One region of the Klebsiella sp. PL-2018 genome, then DNA from elsewhere that is predicted to be linked to it. Evidence: predicted binding sites of a transcription regulator. Region 1 holds the regulator's gene; each other region holds the start of a gene.
The links. Region 1 encodes Fur, which represses iron uptake genes when iron is present. Its sites were predicted from a motif close to ATAATAATGAGAACNACTATCAA; they were not measured.
Positions count from the first base shown of each region.

Region 2: the regulator Fur is predicted to act here: its motif matches at 1,327-1,349, upstream of MKleb_RS24135 (siderophore-interacting protein).
Region 3: the regulator Fur is predicted to act here: its motif matches at 1,398-1,420, upstream of fepB (Fe2+-enterobactin ABC transporter substrate-binding protein).
Region 4: the regulator Fur is predicted to act here: its motif matches at 3,409-3,431, upstream of fepD (Fe(3+)-siderophore ABC transporter permease).

Region 1 covers NZ_CP077673.1:1,699,151-1,703,539, reverse strand. Annotated here, with positions in the region: gene seqA (replication initiation negative regulator SeqA) at 1-336, opposite strand, end outside; gene ybfF (esterase) at 521-1,294, shown strand; gene ybfE (LexA regulated protein) at 1,428-1,721, shown strand; gene fldA (flavodoxin FldA) at 1,871-2,401, shown strand; gene fur (ferric iron uptake transcriptional regulator) at 2,693-3,145, shown strand; gene tcuR (tricarballylate utilization LysR family transcriptional regulator TcuR) at 3,275-4,201, shown strand; gene tcuA (FAD-dependent tricarballylate dehydrogenase TcuA) at 4,299-4,389, shown strand, end outside.
Region 2 covers NZ_CP077673.1:5,126,333-5,130,721, forward strand. Annotated here, with positions in the region: gene MKleb_RS24135 (siderophore-interacting protein) at 505-1,278, opposite strand; gene MKleb_RS24140 (PadR family transcriptional regulator) at 1,517-2,071, shown strand; gene ygjG (putrescine aminotransferase) at 2,312-3,691, shown strand; gene MKleb_RS24150 (tRNA-binding protein) at 3,729-4,061, opposite strand; gene ebgR (transcriptional regulator EbgR) at 4,281-4,389, shown strand, end outside.
Region 3 covers NZ_CP077673.1:1,593,769-1,598,157, forward strand. Annotated here, with positions in the region: gene MKleb_RS07355 (glycoside hydrolase family 18 protein) at 1-70, opposite strand, end outside; gene fepB (Fe2+-enterobactin ABC transporter substrate-binding protein) at 300-1,259, opposite strand; gene entC (isochorismate synthase EntC) at 1,447-2,622, shown strand; gene entE ((2,3-dihydroxybenzoyl)adenylate synthase EntE) at 2,632-4,239, shown strand; gene entB (enterobactin biosynthesis bifunctional isochorismatase/aryl carrier protein EntB) at 4,253-4,389, shown strand, end outside.
Region 4 covers NZ_CP077673.1:1,586,474-1,590,862, forward strand. Annotated here, with positions in the region: gene entF (enterobactin non-ribosomal peptide synthetase EntF) at 1-381, shown strand, start outside; gene fepC (iron-enterobactin ABC transporter ATP-binding protein) at 605-1,399, opposite strand; gene fepG (iron-enterobactin ABC transporter permease) at 1,396-2,388, opposite strand; gene fepD (Fe(3+)-siderophore ABC transporter permease) at 2,385-3,392, opposite strand; gene entS (enterobactin transporter EntS) at 3,505-4,389, shown strand, end outside.

The DNA of each region.
Region 1 (4,389 bases):
CTCGGTCGCCTCGGCAAACACTTTGCTGTCTAAGGCGTAGAGGGTGGTCAGAACCAGCATGAAACGGTTTACCGCGCGCTTTTGTTCGGCGTACTCATCAGATAACAGCAGCTCACGCATAGCGCGAACTTTATCTTTCAGAGGATTGGCGGGTTTCACTTCAACGACAGGCGTTGGCGCAGGGGCCGGAGCGGCTTTCGCTACCGGTGCGACAGGCTGGGAAACGGCGGAAAACTTCAACATGCGCCGTAAAATGTCGGATGCGCTCTCGCCAATATGCTTGGTGTGGCTGGCAATATAGCTATAGAGTTCATCATCAACTTCAATTGTTTTCATCTTAATCCAGTGCGATATCTTTTTCTGAATACAAGTTGTCGGGATTATAGGGACAAATCCCAACCGCGGATAGCGTCAAACCAGGATGGCGGTAAAACTCGGATATCTTCCGGGTCTTGCAGCCGGATGGCAGAATGTCCAACATAATACCCTAACCCGACGGAGCGAAAAAAAGAACTTTGCCATGAAATTAAATAGCCGAGCGCAATCTGCACAGAATCCGCACAATAATCCCCCTATCGTCCTGGTCCACGGCCTTTTTGGCAGCCTGGATAATCTTGGGATCCTCGCCCGCGATCTGGTTCTCGATCGCGATATTATCCAGGTCGACATGCGAAACCACGGCCTTTCGCCGCGCTCGCCTGACATGACCTATCCCGCGATGGCCCAGGATCTGCTTGATATTCTCAATGAATCACAGATTGAGAAAGCCACCTTTATTGGTCACTCAATGGGCGGTAAAGCGGTGATGGCGCTGAGCGCGCTGGCCCCGGAGCGCATCGCGGGCCTGGTCGCCATTGATATCGCCCCGGTGGATTATCACGTCCGCCGCCATGATGAAATCTTCGCCGCCATCAATGCCGTCACCGACGCGGGGGCCGCTACGCGTCAGCAGGCGGCGACGGTCATGCGCCAGCACCTTAACGAAGAGGGCGTGATTCAGTTTCTGTTAAAATCTTTCGTGGACGGCCAGTGGCGGTTTAACGTACCGGTGCTGTGGGAGCAGTACGATAATATCGTCGGCTGGCAAACCGTTCCGCCCTGGCCGCATCCGGCGCTGTTTATTCCGGGCGGCAACTCCCCCTACGTCACCGATGCCTACCGCGAGACTTTATTAGCTCAGTTTCCCCAGGCGCGCGCGCACGTTATCGCCGGCGCCGGGCACTGGGTGCATGCAGAAAAACCGGAGGCCGTTATCCGCGCGATCCGTCGTTATTTGACCTCTATCGCCGCGTAACTGCCTAAAATATACTCGACCGCGCGGCTTAATGCCCGCGGCCGTTGGCGCAGCCCGTCGCCTGATGTATTATGGCGCGCTGTCTGCATCGGCTATGCCCGATAGCTTGTTTCCCCCGAAGTCACTCTGAATCATGGCAAAAGAACAAACGGACCGTACGACATTAGATTTGTTCGCAACTGAGCGTCGGCCGGGTAGACCGAAAACGAATCCGCTTTCGCGCGATGAACAGCTGCGCATCAACAAACGCAATCAGCTTAAACGCGATAAGAGTCGCGGTCTGAAGCGCGTGGAGCTAAAGCTCAATGCCGATGCTGTCGATGCGCTTAATGAGCTGGCCGAAGCCCGTAACATGAACCGCAGCGATCTCATCGAAGAGATGCTGATGAACCAGCTGGCAGCCCTGCGCGACCAGGATAAAGCCTAAAACCCTCAAAAAATAAGCTTTCGTGTAGCAGAGTGTGCAGTTGGGCGTGATTGCTGTTTCCGCGCCCTTCTCAGTTCTGCTATCATTGCCCCTATCTGCGGGCATTACGCCACTACCACATCATTAAGTTTCAAGAGGTTATTTTACTCATGGCAATCATCGGCATCTTTTTTGGCAGCGACACCGGCAACACCGAAAATATTGCAAAAATGATCCAAAAGCAGCTTGGTAAAGACGTTGCTGATGTTCACGACATTGCCAAAAGCAGCAAAGAGGATCTGGAAGCTCACGATATCCTGCTGCTCGGCATTCCCACCTGGTACTACGGCGAAGCCCAGTGCGACTGGGACGATTTTTTCCCGACGCTGGAAGAGATCGATTTCAATGGCAAACTGGTGGCTCTGTTTGGCTGTGGCGATCAGGAGGACTATGCTGAATACTTCTGTGATGCACTGGGGACTATCCGCGATATCATCGAACCGCGCGGCGCAACTATCGTTGGCCATTGGCCGACCGCCGGCTACCATTTTGAAGCCTCTAAAGGCCTGGCCGATGACGATCACTTTGTTGGCCTGGCCATTGACGAAGACCGTCAGCCTGAGCTGACTAACGAACGCGTGGAAAAATGGGTAAAACAGATTTCTGAAGAACTGCACCTCGAAGAAATCAAGAATGCCTGAGTCTGAACGGCGTAATCATCAGGTTTCGCCGAATTGATAGATAAAAGCAATCAAAGTTATAGCTACAAGTTTTTAACTTTTAATCACATATCTGTACAATGTCCTCTGATTTAACGGGGTCGCGTGAAGCACTTTGTAGCGAGTGCCTCGTTTTTGACAGCATACAAGGCCCGATGCTTGCAGTTTTCATTTCACCATGGCAGTTCTATAATGAGACGCATTACATCGGGTGATTCTCTGTATTACTTCCGCTGAAGGAAGTAGATCGTTTAGCAACAGGACAGATTCCGCATGACTGACAACAATACCGCATTAAAGAAAGCTGGCCTGAAAGTGACGCTTCCGAGATTAAAAATCCTGGAAGTGCTGCAAGGACCGGATAACCATCATGTCAGTGCGGAAGACTTATACAAACGCCTGATTGATATGGGTGAAGAGATTGGCCTGGCCACCGTCTACCGCGTACTGAACCAGTTCGACGACGCCGGCATCGTCACCCGTCATAATTTCGAAGGCGGTAAATCCGTTTTTGAACTGACGCAGCAGCATCATCACGATCACCTGATTTGCCTCGACTGCGGCAAAGTGATCGAATTTAGCGATGATTCCATCGAAGCGCGCCAGCGTGAAATTGCCGCAAGGCACGGTATTCGCCTGACTAACCACAGCCTGTACCTGTACGGCCACTGCGCAGAAGGCGACTGCCGCGAAGATGAACATGCCCACGACGCGGCAGAGAAATAATCACCGCATCGTATACCGCCAAAAGCCAACCTGAAGGTTGGCTTTTTTTTGCCCGGAATCTGCCGCCTCTTTCTCTCGCGCTGCAATACGTTTACTGTCAGTGCATCCTGACGTGTACGGAGAGTCGACATGGAGCTTCGCCAGCTACGCTATTTTGTGCGCATTATTGAAACCGGCAGTATGGGCCGCGCCGCGCTTGACCTGGATATCGGCGTCTCCGCGCTTAGCCAACAGATGGCGCGCCTCGAGAACGAACTCGCCATTCGCCTGCTGCAGCGGACGTCTCGCGGCGTAATGCCGACCAGCGCCGGCCTCGCCTTCTACTCCCAGGCGCAGCTCGCGCTGCGTCACGCCGATGATGCGGTTCTCGCCGCGCGCGAGGCGCGCCTTTCCGGCCACGTCAGCGTCGGTATGGCCCCCAGCACCGCCTCCGTTCTCGGGGTGCCTTTTATTCACGCGATGCGCGAAAGCTATGCCGACGTCCGCCTGCATTTGGTCGAGAGCCTCTCCGGTAACCTTGAACGCATGATCAACACCCGCCAGCTTGACTTAGCTATCGTGTTCCAGAAGGAGAAGCTTGTGCGCTGGAGCGCCAGACCTATTCTCGAAGAGCGTCTGTTTCTGATTGGCACCCATGACGTGCTCTCTCCCCTTCCCGAAGCGAGCATCTCGCCTGGCCAGCTGGCCGCTATCCCGCTGATTATGCCAAGCCTGGGGCATGGACTGCGCGGCAGGCTGGAGGCGATCTGCCAGGAGCATGCCCTGAGCGTCGATGTGGTGGCTGAAATCGACGGCCTGGCCCTGCTGATGCGCGCCGTCCGCGACGGGCTCGGCGCCACTTTGCAGCCGGGGGCGGCAATTTCCCATCTCGACAGCGAGTCCCTGAGAGTGATCGGCGTCGACAATCCGATACTCAGTCGACCTAATTTTCTCGTCAGCCTTTCCGATGATGAGCTGACTCCGGCAGGCCTTGCGGCCCGCGTAATACTGGCGAAAGTCATGCGTCAGCTGGTTGAGTCGGGTCGCTGGCCCGGCGCCAGCCTTTACGCAAACTAAACCCCCCTTTAGCAATACGCCATAGCGTCCAGCCGGCCGTAACGCATACATTTCCATTACAAATTTAACAATCAAGCAAAGCGTAATGGAGCCATAAATGGTGGATGTACTGGTCATTGGCGGCGGCAATGCCGCGCTATGCGCCGCCTTAACCGCCCGGGAAGCTGGCGCGTCCGTACTGCTGCTGG
Region 2 (4,389 bases), 2.4 Mb from region 1:
GAATCGCCTCCGGGAAAATCAGCCACTCTGCGCGCTGCTCCCGGGGGCGGCGCTTAACGCGCCTTGCCCGGGCTACGGGTTCACCGCCATCTGCCAAACGGTAGCCCGGACAGGTGCGCAGCATCGCCTCCGGGAAAATCGGCCACTCTGCGCTCTGCTCCCGGGGGCGGCGCTTAATGCGCCTTGCCCGGGCTACGGGTTACCCCCGTCTGCGGGCCGGTCACCCGGACAGATGCGCAGCATCGCCTCCGGGAAATTCAGCCACTCTGCGCTCTGCTCCCGGGGGCGGCGCTTAACGCGCCTTGCCCGGGCTACGGGTTCACCCCCGTCTGCGGGCCGGTCGCCCGGACAGATGCGCAGCATCGCCTCCGGGAAATTCTGCCACTCTGCGCTCTGCTCCCGGGGGCGGCGCTTAACGCGCCTTGCCCGGGCTACGGGTTCACCCCCGTCTGCAAGCCGGTCGCCCGGGTAAGGCGCCAGCCGCAACCCGGGGTTTCTCCGCGCTTATTTGCTGTGCCAGTAGGCCTGCGAACGCACCAGCTGCGGATCAATCCCCGGGCCTTCAAAGCGCGCCAGCAGCGATTTCACCACCGCGCCTTCCCCGGTCAGCCAGATAAAATAGTCCTCAGCCGGCACCGCTATTCGCGCCAGGCGCTCGGCCACGGCAGAGGAGTGATGTCCCACCACCCACTCGATATGAAAACCATCGAGATCGGCCAGGTAATCTTGATAAGACTCATCGCCAATGGTGACGAGCGCCGTGACCTGCGGGCGCGTCGGAAGCTGCTGCAATCCCAGCAGACGGCGGCGCAGCGCGGGCATGCCTGACTCATCGGTCACATACAGCTGCCAGGCGTAATCTTCCGGCACCACCAGCGAACCGCGCGGCCCGCCGACCACCAGCTTATCGCCCGTTTTCGCCGCCAGCGCCCAGCTGCTGGCAATACCGCCATCGTGAATAAAAAAGTCGTACGCCAGCTCATGACGCCCGGCGTCGTACAGCGGCGTATAGTCGCGGGTCGCCGGACGCACGCCATCGCCCCAGTTAATGCCTTCATCCGTCACCTCCGGTGGCGTGAACGCAGCGCCCGCGGCCGGGAAAAAGAGCTTGGTGTGGTCGTCAAAACCCTGGGAAACAAAGCCTTCCAGCGCCTCTCCGCCCAGCACGACACGCTGGAATGCGCTGCCGATACGCTCGACGCGCAATACGGTTAACTCACGGAAGCGCAGTTCATTACGTACGCGCTGCGGGTATTTGGGGTGCCTGGTCGTTGTCATCTTTCATCGCCTTCGTGAACGGAATAGATATATCTAAAAATCTTGCAAATGATAATGATTGCCATTAAAAAAGAATGCAAGCGTTTTTTGATATAGTCATAGAAAAATGCCACAAAAGCCAAAATCAAAAATTAAAACGTTAAATATCAATTAAATAAAAAATACATTCACTACTTTGTTGCTACTTTATTATTTTTAGATATAAATTAGATATATCAAATAATCACAGGAGAAAAACATGAGACACCATCACGAAGAAGGCCGTGGCCCACGCGGACGCCACGGGGAACATAGCGAACACGGCGAGCACGGTCGCAGAGGCGGCGGACGCCGGCAGCGCTTCTTTGGTCACGGCGAGCTGCGCCTGGTGATTCTGGACATCCTCACCCGCAATGCCAGCCACGGTTACGAACTGATTAAAGAGATCGAAACCCTGACCCAGGGCAACTACAGCCCGAGCCCCGGCGTCATCTACCCGACGCTCGATTTACTTCAGGATCAGGGATTAATCAGCGTGGCTGACGAAAACGGCCGCAAAAAAATCGCCATTACCGCCGAAGGCAGTCAGCTGCACGCGGAGAACCTGGAGCAGTTGGAGCATATTCAGACCAGGCTGCAGGCGCGCATGGTGGGCTGTGAACTGCGTAAAAATCCGCAGATGAAGCGCGCGCTGGAGAATTTTAAGGCGGTACTGGATTTAAGGGTTAACCAGCAGGAAATAACCGAAGCTCAGCTAAAGCAGATCGTCGGCGTCATTGACCGCGCGGCAATGGAAATCTCCCAGCTCGACTAGCCCTCTGCCCCATCGCCGGGCAGCCTGCACCGCCGCGAAGCACGCGGCGGGACCCCTTCTGCGCATGGTTTCACGCCTTCAGGAGTAAAACATGCCAATAATTTCGCGATAAGATTAAATTTTGCTCAACCGCAATTTCACGTTGCGTTTATCCCGATTTTCCTGGCCCGCGCCGAAGTGGCGTAATCCCTGCAATACTTAATTCAGTATCATGTGATACGCCCCGCCAAGGAGCATATTTTGAACAGGTTACCTTCCAGCGCATCGGCTCTGGCCTGCAGCGCACACGCACTGAATCTCATTGAGAAGCGAACGCTCGATCATGAGGAGATGAAATCACTTAACCAGGAGGTCAGGGAATACTTTAAAGAGCATGTGAACCCGGGGTTTTTAGCGTATCGAAAATCGGTCACTGCTGGCGGGGATTACGGAGCCGTAGAGTGGCAAGCGGGAGGGTTAAATACGCTTGTCGACACTCAGGGACAGGAGTTTATCGACTGCCTGGGTGGGTTTGGGATTTTTAATGTAGGGCACCGTAATCCAGTTGTCGTTTCCGCCGTCGAAAATCAGCTCGCTAAACAACCCCTTCATAGTCAGGAGCTGCTGGACCCGCTGCGGGCCATGCTGGCTAAAACCCTGGCGGCCTTAACGCCGGGCAAACTGAAATACAGCTTCTTTAGCAACAGCGGTACCGAATCGGTCGAAGCGGCGTTAAAGCTGGCGAAGGCTTATCAGTCTCCGCGCGGCAAGTTTACCTTCGTCGCCACCAGCGGCGCGTTTCACGGTAAGTCGCTGGGCGCGCTTTCGGCCACCGCGAAATCGACTTTCCGTAAGCCTTTTATGCCGCTGCTGCCGGGATTCCGTCACGTGCCTTTTGGCGATATCAACGCGATGCGCACGCTGCTGAGCGAGTGCAAAAAGACCGGCGATGACGTCGCGGCGGTGATCCTTGAGCCTATTCAGGGCGAAGGCGGGGTGATTCTGCCGCCGCCGGGCTATCTGCCCGCGGTGCGCAAGCTGTGCGACGAGTTTGGCGCGCTGCTGATCCTCGATGAAGTGCAAACCGGCATGGGGCGCACCGGCAAGATGTTCGCCTGCGAGCATGAAAACGTCCAGCCGGACATTCTGTGCCTTGCCAAAGCGCTGGGCGGCGGCGTCATGCCGATTGGCGCAACGGTCGCCACCGAAGAGGTATTCTCGGTGCTGTTCGATAACCCGTTCCTGCATACCACCACGTTCGGCGGCAACCCGCTGGCCTGCGCGGCGGCGCTGGCGACCATCAACGTGCTGCTGACGCAAAACCTGCCCGCGCAGGCGGAGCAGAAAGGCGACATGCTGCTGGACGGCTTCCGCCAGCTGGCCCGCGAATATCCGGATCTGGTGAATGACGTGCGCGGCAAAGGTATGCTGATGGCCATTGAGTTTGTCGATAACGAAATCGGCTATGACTTTGCCAGCGAGATGTTCCGCCAGCGCGTACTGGTGGCCGGAACGCTCAACAACGCAAGGACGATCCGCATTGAACCGCCGCTGACGCTGACCCCTGAGCAGTGTGAACAGGTGCTAAAAGCGGCCCGCCTGGCGCTGGCGGCGCTGCGGGTTTCGGTGGAAGAGGCGTAGTGACCTGCCCTCTCCCTCACTGGGAGAGGGCATTGCGTTATACCACCCGCACGCCAGCAGGCATCGCCCTTTCCGGCGTAAGCAGTACGCTTTCGCTGCCATCGTCGGTTTCGGCGCAAAGCAGCATGCACTCCGAGGTTTCACCGCGCATTTTGGCTTTCGCCAGATTACACAGGACCACGACCGTTTTTCCCAGCAGCTCTTCTTCGCTGTAGTACGGCACGAGGCTGGTTACCGTCTGCAGCGTGCGATCGCCAACATCAATCCGGGCAATATAGAGCTTGTCGGCATTCTCATGTCGTTTTATCGCCACAATTTTTCCCGTACGCATTTCCAGTCTGGCAAAATCAGCATAAAGCACCGTTTCCATCTTGCACCTCCCAAGTAAAATTTTAGTAAAAGATAACAAATGTCGGCGAGGTTTCCGCATAATAGTGCGAAGAATGTTAGATTCATCACTCTTTTGCGCGGTGGAAACGCTGCGGCGGGGATGAATAATACGGCGGAAATTTACTGAAAAGAGATGCAGCTGCCCGCGCTTGCTTTACAATGGTTTGCGTCGATGGGGCAACGTCAGATAAGGAAAACAATGGCCACACTAAAAGATATCGCGACCGAAGCAGGCGTTTCACTGGCGACGGTTTCCCGCGTTTTAAACGACGACCCCACTCTCAACGTGAAAGAAGAGACAAAACATC
Region 3 (4,389 bases), 110 kb from region 1:
GGTTAAAGCCGTCTGCGGCGTTGCTGGTTTCGGTCAGCGTATCGCCCTTAATCAATTTGCTCGTTGCCACGTTAATTTCCTTCTGTGTTGAATGACCACCTCAAGCGGTGTGGGGCAGATAATCGGGCAACGCGGCGGCCGGGGCTAATCACAAATTAACACCTGAAACGATGATATTTCGGCTGATGGGCGATGAGGGTGATAGGGCGTTAAACGGTGAAAAAGCCTGTTATAACAATGCGATGATATATGAAATGAGGCGCGATGAGATCCCGGCGACCGGCGCCGGGAAGCGTGGCTTACGCAAAGAGGGCCGCTAAGCGCTGCAGCACCAGTACGGCGCTGTAGTAATCCAGGCGGAAGGTTTCCGTCCCCAGCGGATAAACGCGTTTGCCTTCAACGGCGGGCAGATGCACCAGCAGCGGGTTGGCGTTAATCGCGTCGGCGTCCTTTTGGTCGCCGGCAAACAGGAACAGGCTCTGGCCGTTAAGTCCGGCGGCTAAGTTTTCCCCGCCCAGCTGCACGATATCATGCCGTTTTCCCTGGCTCTGGCTGGCATGCAGCCCGCCGGGCAGGTCGGCGAGGGTAAAGCCCAGCTGCTCGAGCAGCTGTCCCTGAGCGGATTCTTTGGTCCAGATATTGGCGCTATGGGCCGCGGCGGTGTAGACCAGCGCGGTGACCGGCTGCGGCGGCAGCTTCATTTTCTCTTTCAGCGCCGCCAGCTTTTTATCAAACTCCGCGATTCTCTCCGCCGCCTGTTTTTCGTGGCCGGTAATCTCCCCCAGTTGGGTCAGCAGGGCCTGCCAGCTTTTATCATCGTAGTTAATGATAAGCGTCGGGGCGATGGTGGAAAGCTGGTCGTAGAGCATCATCGCCGAATCGCCGCCGGTGGCGCTAATCAGAATGAGATCCGGCATTGGCGCCGCGACGGCCTCAGCGCTCGGTTCGCCAATATAGAGGCGCGACAGCTTGCGCGCTTTCGCCACATCGCTCCACTGGCGTAAAAATCCCTGACCGTCGGCGACGCGGTTATTGGGAGTCGTGGCCCCGCTGGCCACCACCGGCGCGTCAATCGCCAGCAGCGAGCCGGTCAGCGTCACGCTGGTGGAAACAATACGCAGCGGCTGGCTTTCCAGCGTATGGGGTCCCCGGCTGTCGGTTATCTGACGCGGCCAGTCTGCCGCCAGCGCTGAGCTAATTCCGAAAATCGCCAGGCCGCTGGCGAGGAGGGTACGGCGGCAAAAGGTGGAGAAATTCACGTATTCGCATCCTGGTTAAGTAGTGATAAATGCTTCTCATTTTCAGCTGTGAGCGGCGTCGATGCAAGCTTAAGTCGCACAACATGCTACCTGTACGGTTGACATAGCGCGCAATACCTTTTAGGTTACCCAACCAAAATATAAATGATAATTATTCGTAATATCTTTATCGTTTTTGGAGGATGATATGGAAACGTCTTTGGCTGAGGAAGTACGGGAGAAAAAAATGACTCTGCCGCCGGAAAGCTTCTTCTTTATGTCGCCGTACCGCAGCTTCACCACCGCTGGCTGCTTTAGCCGATTCTCTCATCCGGCCGCCGACGGCGATAATCCGGACGGGGAGTTTCAGCAAAAAATAGCGGCCTCGTTTAAAGCGGCGCGGGCTGCCGGGATCGCAAAGCCGGTGATGGTCGGCGCCATTCCGTTCGATACCAGCGAGCCTTCCGAGCTGTTTATCCCCGCGAGCTGGACAGCGTTCTCCCGCACTGAAAAGCAGCACTCCGCGCGCTATGCGTCCGGGCAGCAGCCGATGGACGTGGTGCAGCGCCGGGAGATCCCCGAACAGGACACCTTCATGGCAATGGTGGCGCGCGCGGCGGCCCTCACCGCGACGCCGGAAGTGGACAAAGTGGTCCTCTCGCGCCTGATTGATATCACCACCCGCGAACGGGTGGATAGCGGGGCGCTGCTCGAGCGCCTGATCGCCCAGAACCCGGCCAGCTATAACTTCCACGTGCCGCTCTCGGACGGCGGCGTGCTGCTGGGCGCCAGCCCGGAGCTGCTGCTGCGTAAAGAAGGCGCGCATTTCAGCTCTCTGCCGCTGGCCGGTTCGGCCCGTCGCCAGCCGGACGATGTGCTGGACCGCGAAGCGGGGCACAGGCTGCTGGCATCGGAAAAAGACCGCCACGAACATGAGCTGGTGACCCAGGCGATGAAGGCCGTATTAGCGCCGCGCAGCAGCGAACTCTCCCTGCCGGACTCTCCGCAGCTGATCACCACGCCGACCCTGTGGCATCTGGCGACGCAGATTCAGGGCACCGCGCTGGCAAATGAGAACGCCATGTCGCTGGCCTGCCTGCTGCACCCGACGCCGGCGCTGAGCGGCTTCCCGCATCAGGCGGCGAAACGCCTGATTAACGAACTGGAGCCGTTCGACCGTCAGCTGTTCGGCGGCATCGTCGGCTGGTGCGATGATGAAGGCAACGGCGAGTGGGTGGTGACCATCCGCTGCGCGCGCCTGCAGCAGCGCACCCTGCGGCTATTTGCTGGCGCAGGTATCGTCCCGGCCTCTTCGCCGCTAGGCGAGTGGCGCGAAACCGGCGTCAAACTGACCACCATGCTGAACGTATTCGGCTTGCAATAAGGGACTATGATGATCGAATTTACCCGCTGGCCGGAAGAGTTTGCGGCCCGCTATCGGCAAAAAGGTTACTGGCAGGATCTGCCGCTAACCCATCTGATTACCCGTCATGCGGAAAACGACGCTCCCGCGATTATCGACGGCGACAAAAGCTACAGCTACCGTGAATTCAACCGCCTGGTGGATAACCTCGCCTCCTCGCTGCAGCGTCAGGGCCTGAAGCGCGGCGAAACGGCGCTGGTGCAGCTGGGCAACGTTGCGGAATTTTATATCACCTTCTTCGCGCTGCTGCGTATCGGCGTTGCGCCGGTCAACGCGCTGTTCAGCCACCAGCGTAGCGAGCTGAACGCCTACGCCGCGCAGATTGAACCCGCTTTGCTGATTGCCGACCGCGAACACGCGCTGTTTGCCGATGATGATTTTCTTAACGCTTTTGTCGCCCAGCATGCGTCGGTACGCGTGGCCCTGCTGCTGAACGACGGCGGCGAACGCAGCCTGGCGGCGGCCATCGCGCGGCCTGACGATAATTTCGTCGCGCATCCGACGCCCGCTGACGAAGTGGCCTTTTTCCAGCTCTCCGGCGGCAGCACCGGTACGCCGAAGCTCATTCCGCGTACTCATAACGACTACGAATACAGCATTCGCCGCAGCAACCAGCTGTGCGGCGTAAGCGCCGAAACGCGCTATCTGAACGCGCTTCCCGCCGCCCACAACTACGCGATGAGCTCGCCGGGTTCACTCGGCGTCTTCCTCGCCGGCGGCGTGGTGGTGCTGGCGCACGACCCGAGCGCCACCCTCTGCTTCCCGCTGATCGAAAAGCACCAGATTAACCTGACCTCGCTGGTTCCGCCGGCGGTAAGCCTGTGGTTACAGGAGATCCATGAGTCCGGCAGCAATGCCCGTCTGCAGTCGCTGCGGCTGCTGCAGGTAGGTGGGGCGCGCCTGTCCGCGACCCTCGCCGCGCGTATTCCGGCGGAAATCGGCTGTCAGCTCCAGCAGGTCTTCGGCATGGCGGAGGGGCTGGTGAACTATACCCGCCTCAACGACAGCCCCGAGCGCATTATCAATACCCAGGGCTGCCCGATGTGTCCTGATGACGAAGTGTGGGTGGCCGATGCGCAGGGTAATCCGCTGCCGCGCGGCGAAGTCGGGCGCCTGATGACCCGTGGCCCTTATACCTTCCGCGGGTACTACAAGAGCCCGCAGCATAATGCCGAGGCCTTTGATGCCGATGGTTTCTACTGCTCTGGCGATCTGATCTCGATCGATGAAGATGGCTATATCACCGTGCAGGGGCGGGAAAAAGATCAGATCAACCGCGGCGGCGAGAAGATCGCGGCGGAAGAGATCGAAAACCTGCTGCTGCGCCATCCGGCGGTGATCCACGTCGCGCTGGTCAGCATGGAAGATAGCCTGCTGGGGGAAAAGAGCTGCGCATATCTGGTGGTAAAAGAGCCTCTGCGCGCGGTGGCGGTACGCCGCTTCCTGCGGGAACAAGGGGTCGCAGAATTTAAACTGCCGGACCGCGTGGAGTGCGTTGATGCGCTGCCGCTGACGCCGGTGGGCAAAGTCGATAAAAAACAATTACGTCAGTGGCTGGCTGAACGCAAGCTGGGCTGAAGGAGAAGACAGAATGGCAATCCCAAAATTACAGGCTTACGCGCTGCCGGAAGCCAGCGATATCCCGGCGAATAAAGTGAACTGGGCATTTGAGCCGTCCCGTGCCGCGCTGTTGATCCACGATATGCAGGAGTATTTCCTTAACTTCTG
Region 4 (4,389 bases), 110 kb from region 1:
TGGCCGCCGGAGACGCAGAACTGGGCGGAGAAAGAGGCGAACGGCCTGGATCCTGAGGTGCTGGCGGAGATCGCCCGTGAACGCGAGGCGTTTCTGGCCGCCCAGCAGGGGCAGGCTTCCGGCGAGCTGTTCAGCGTTATCGAAGGCAACTATGCCGATGCGGTGCGCCTGCTGACCACCGCGCACAGCGCGAAGTTTGACGGTAAGGCGACGCTGTTCGTGGCGGAGAAAACCCGTCAGCCGGGGATGGACCCGCAGGTGGTGTGGGGGCCGTGGGTCGGCGAGCTGGAGGTGTTCAGCCAGGATTGCGCACACGTGGATATTATCTCTCCGCAGGCCTTTGAAGCGATCGGCCCGGTGCTCAGGGAGATATTGGATTAGGGGCAGATGAACTCCCGGGTTGCGGCTAACGCCTTACCCGGGCTACCGTTTGTGCCAGATTGGGTAGCCCGGCGAAGCGCAGCGCGAGCCGGGAAGCATTAGCGCCAATGTATCAGCCCGGCTCATTTACCGGAGGCGGCACCTGACACGGCTGTCCGGGCTACCGGACCGCAGATGGCGGTGAACCTGTAGCCCGGCTAAGCGCAGCGCGAGCCGGGAATCTCTACTTGCGGCCCAGCGGCACCACCAGCGGCGTATGCGCCACCGGATCGTCAATGATCGTACAGCGCAGGCCGTAAATTTCCTCGATCAGCGCCGCATTGACAATCTCCTTCGGCGCGCCCTCGGCGACGATTTTGCCGTCGCGCAGGGCGATCAAGTGGGTCGCGTAGCGGCAGGCCTGGTTCAGATCGTGCAGCACCGCCGCCAGGGTATAGCCCTTCTCCTGATTCAGCTCGCTTAGCAGCTCAAGCAGGTCGATCTGATGGCTGATATCCAGCCAGGTGGTGGGCTCATCGAGCAGCATAATCGCCGTCTCCTGGGCCAGCACCATGGCGATCCACGCCCGCTGGCGCTGGCCGCCGGAGAGCGTATCGACGCTTTGCAGCGCCAGGTCGGTAATGCCGGTGGCCTTCATCGCCCTGCTGACCGCCTCTTCATCCTCTTTGCGCCAGCGGGTAAACAGCGGCTGGTGCGGATAGCGCCCGCGGGCCACCAGCTCCTGAACCGTAATATCTCCCGGCGTAGTGGCGTTCTGCGCCAGCAGGCCGACCCGCTTCGCCACCTCTTTACTGGCGTAACGCTGGATCTGCTCGCCGTCGAGATACACATGACCGGATGTCGGGGTCATCAGGCGGCTCAGGGTACGCAGCAGCGTCGATTTACCGCAGCCGTTAGGGCCAATAATGGCGGTGAAGTGGCCGTCGGGAATGGTGACGCTCAGCGATTCGGCGATGGTTTTTTTGCCGTACGCCAGGGTCAGCTGGTCGCCGCGCAAACGGGAGGTTACAGCGGTCATTTTTTGCGGGACTCCTGAATTAACAACCCGATAAGGTAGATGCCGCCAAGGCTGACGGTCACCACGCCCACCGGTAACTGATAGGGCATAAACAGACGCTGCGCGCAGTAGTCAGACAGCGCCAGCAGCAGGGCGCCGCACAGCGCCGCCTGGGCCAGCCCCCAGCGCGCGGTGCCGCTGAGGCGGCGCGCGATATGCGGCGCCACCAGGGCGATAAACGAAATCGGCCCGGCGAGCGCGGTAGCGGCGGCGGTCAGCACCACCCCGACCAGCATCAGCAGCAGCCGCGAGCGCTCAACCCGCACGCCCAGGGCGCAGGCGGTATCGTCACCCATCTCCAGCAGCCGCATGCGCCGCGCCAGCAGCGCCCCGCAGACCAGCATCAGCAGAATCAGCGGCGCCGAGGGCCAGGTTTTTCCCCAGGTCAAACCGTTAAGCGAACCGGCATACCACAGCCCGGCGGAGAGGGCGGTTTCCAGCGAAGCGCGCAGCAGCAGCCAGGTATTGAATGCCACCAGCATAGCGCGCACGCCGATGCCGATAATAATCAGGCGAAAGGTTTCAATCCCGTTGCGCCACGCCAGCAGCCAGAGCGCCAGCGCGGTAAGGATCCCGCCAGCCATGGCCGCCATGGCGATGGCCGCCAGGTTCTGGCCAAACATCACCATCGCTACCAGCACGCCGCTCCAGGCCCCGGTGTTAAACCCCATCACGTCCGGGCTCCCCAGCGGGTTGCGGGTCAGCGACTGGAAAATCGCGCCGCTGACGCCGAGGGCGGCGCCAATCAGCAGCGCCATCAGCACGCGGGGCAGGCGCCACTCGGTCACCACCATGGCGACGTTGCGCGGCGCATCGCCGAGCAGCGCCGAGATAACCTGCTCAACGCTCAATGGCACCAGGCCGGTGCCCAGCCCCCACAGGGAGACCAGCGCGCTGGCGACCAGCAGCAGCAGGCAGCTAAAAATCAGGCGACGAGAAGGCGCAATCACATGCCACCTCCGCGCGGCTGGCGGCGTACCAGCCAGATCAGCACCGGTGCGCCGATAAAGGCGCTGACCACCGAAACCCGCAGTTCGCCGGGCACCAGCAGGCGCCCCAGCACGTCGGCAAACAGCAGCAGGGCAGGGGTAGCCAGCAGGGTCACCGGCAGCGACCAGCGATGATCCGCGCCCACCAGCCAGCGGGCCATATGCGGCATCATCAGGCCGATAAAGGCGATGGGCCCGACCACCGCCGTGGCGCTGCCGCACAGGACGGTAATCGCCAGCAGACCAATAAGCTGAGTACGCGCGACCCGGCTGCCGAGCGCGGTGGCCGTATCGTTGCCGAGGCTCAGGCTGTTTAAGGCCCGGCTCAGCAGCAGCGTCACCAGGCCGGCAATGAGTACCGGGATCAGCACGATTTTCAGTGTTTGCAGGGTGCGCACATCCAGCGAGCCCGCCTGCCAGAAGCGCAGCTGGTCGTAGACGTCAGGGTTAAGCAGGGCGATACCGCTGGAAAGCCCTTCCAGCACCGCCGCCAGGGCGACCCCCGCGAGGGTCAGGCGAACCGGGCTCAGCTGGCCGCCGCCCTGGCTGCCGGTAAAGGCCACCAGCAGCGAGGCGCCGAACGCGCCGCAAAAGGCCATCAGCAGCTGCTCCTGCGGCGAGGAGAGACCAAACAGCGCCGCGCCCAGCACGATAGCGAAGCTGGCGCCGGAGTTGACGCCGAGGATCCCCGGGTCCGCCAGCGGGTTGCGGGTCAGCGTTTGCATCAGCGCCCCGGCCAGGCCCAGCGCGGCGCCGGCCAGCAGCCCGGCGAGGGTTCGCGGCAGTCGTGCATCAAGGACGATGGTGCAATCGGCGCTCTGGCAGGTGCCGGTGAAGGCATCAATGACGACGCTAAACGGCAGGGGTTTGGCGCCGACCAGCAGGCTGAGCGCAACGGCGATGATTAAAACGATTAAAAGACCCGGCACGGCAAAGGCGCGCGCCGCGGTCGTGGAAGACGACATGGCTTACATCCCTGACATGATAATGATAGTAATTATCGTTATCGATTCTATCCGGTTATGTTAGCATGTGCACCCATAAAAATGGTATGGAAAATAATAACAAGGCGCTGTCATGAACCGACAATCCTGGCTGCTGAATCTCAGCTTGCTGAAAACCCACCCGGCCTTTCGCGCCGTCTTTATCGCCCGCTTTATCTCGATCCTGTCGCTTGGCCTGCTGGGCGTGGCGATCCCGGTACAAATCCAACTGATGACCCAATCCACCTGGCAAGTGGGGCTGTCGGTGACCTTAACCGGCGGGTCGATGTTTGTCGGTCTGATGATCGGCGGCGTGCTTGCCGACCGCTATGAGCGTAAACGTCTGATCCTGCTGGCGCGCGGCACCTGCGGGATTGGCTTCGTCGGCCTGTGTCTCAACGCCATGCTGCCGGAGCCGTCGCTCATCGCCATCTATCTGTTGGGCATCTGGGACGGCCTGTTTGCCTCAATCGGCGTGACCGCGCTGCTGGCGGCGACTCCGGCGCTGGTTGGCCGGGAAAACCTGATGCAGGCCGGAGCGATCACCATGCTGACGGTGCGGCTGGGCTCGGTGATTTCGCCGATGATCGGCGGCCTGCTGCTGGCAACCGGCGGCGTGGCCTGGAACTACGGCCTGGCGGCGGCAGGTACCTTTATTACGACGCTGACGCTGCTGCGTTTGCCGCGGCTGGCGCCGCCGCCGCAGCCGCGCGAGCATCCGCTAAAATCGCTGTACGCGGGACTGAAGTTTCTGTTTAACAGCCCGCTTATCGGCGGCATTGCGCTGCTTGGCGGCCTGCTGACCATGGCCAGCGCGGTGCGCGTGCTCTATCCGGCGCTGGCCGGGAGCTGGCAGATGTCGACGTCACAGATTGGCCTGCTGTACGCCGCGATCCCTCTGGGCGCGGCGTTCGGGGCGTTGACCAGCGGACAGCTGGCGCAGACGGCGAGGCCCGGCGTGCTGATGCTGGCGACTACC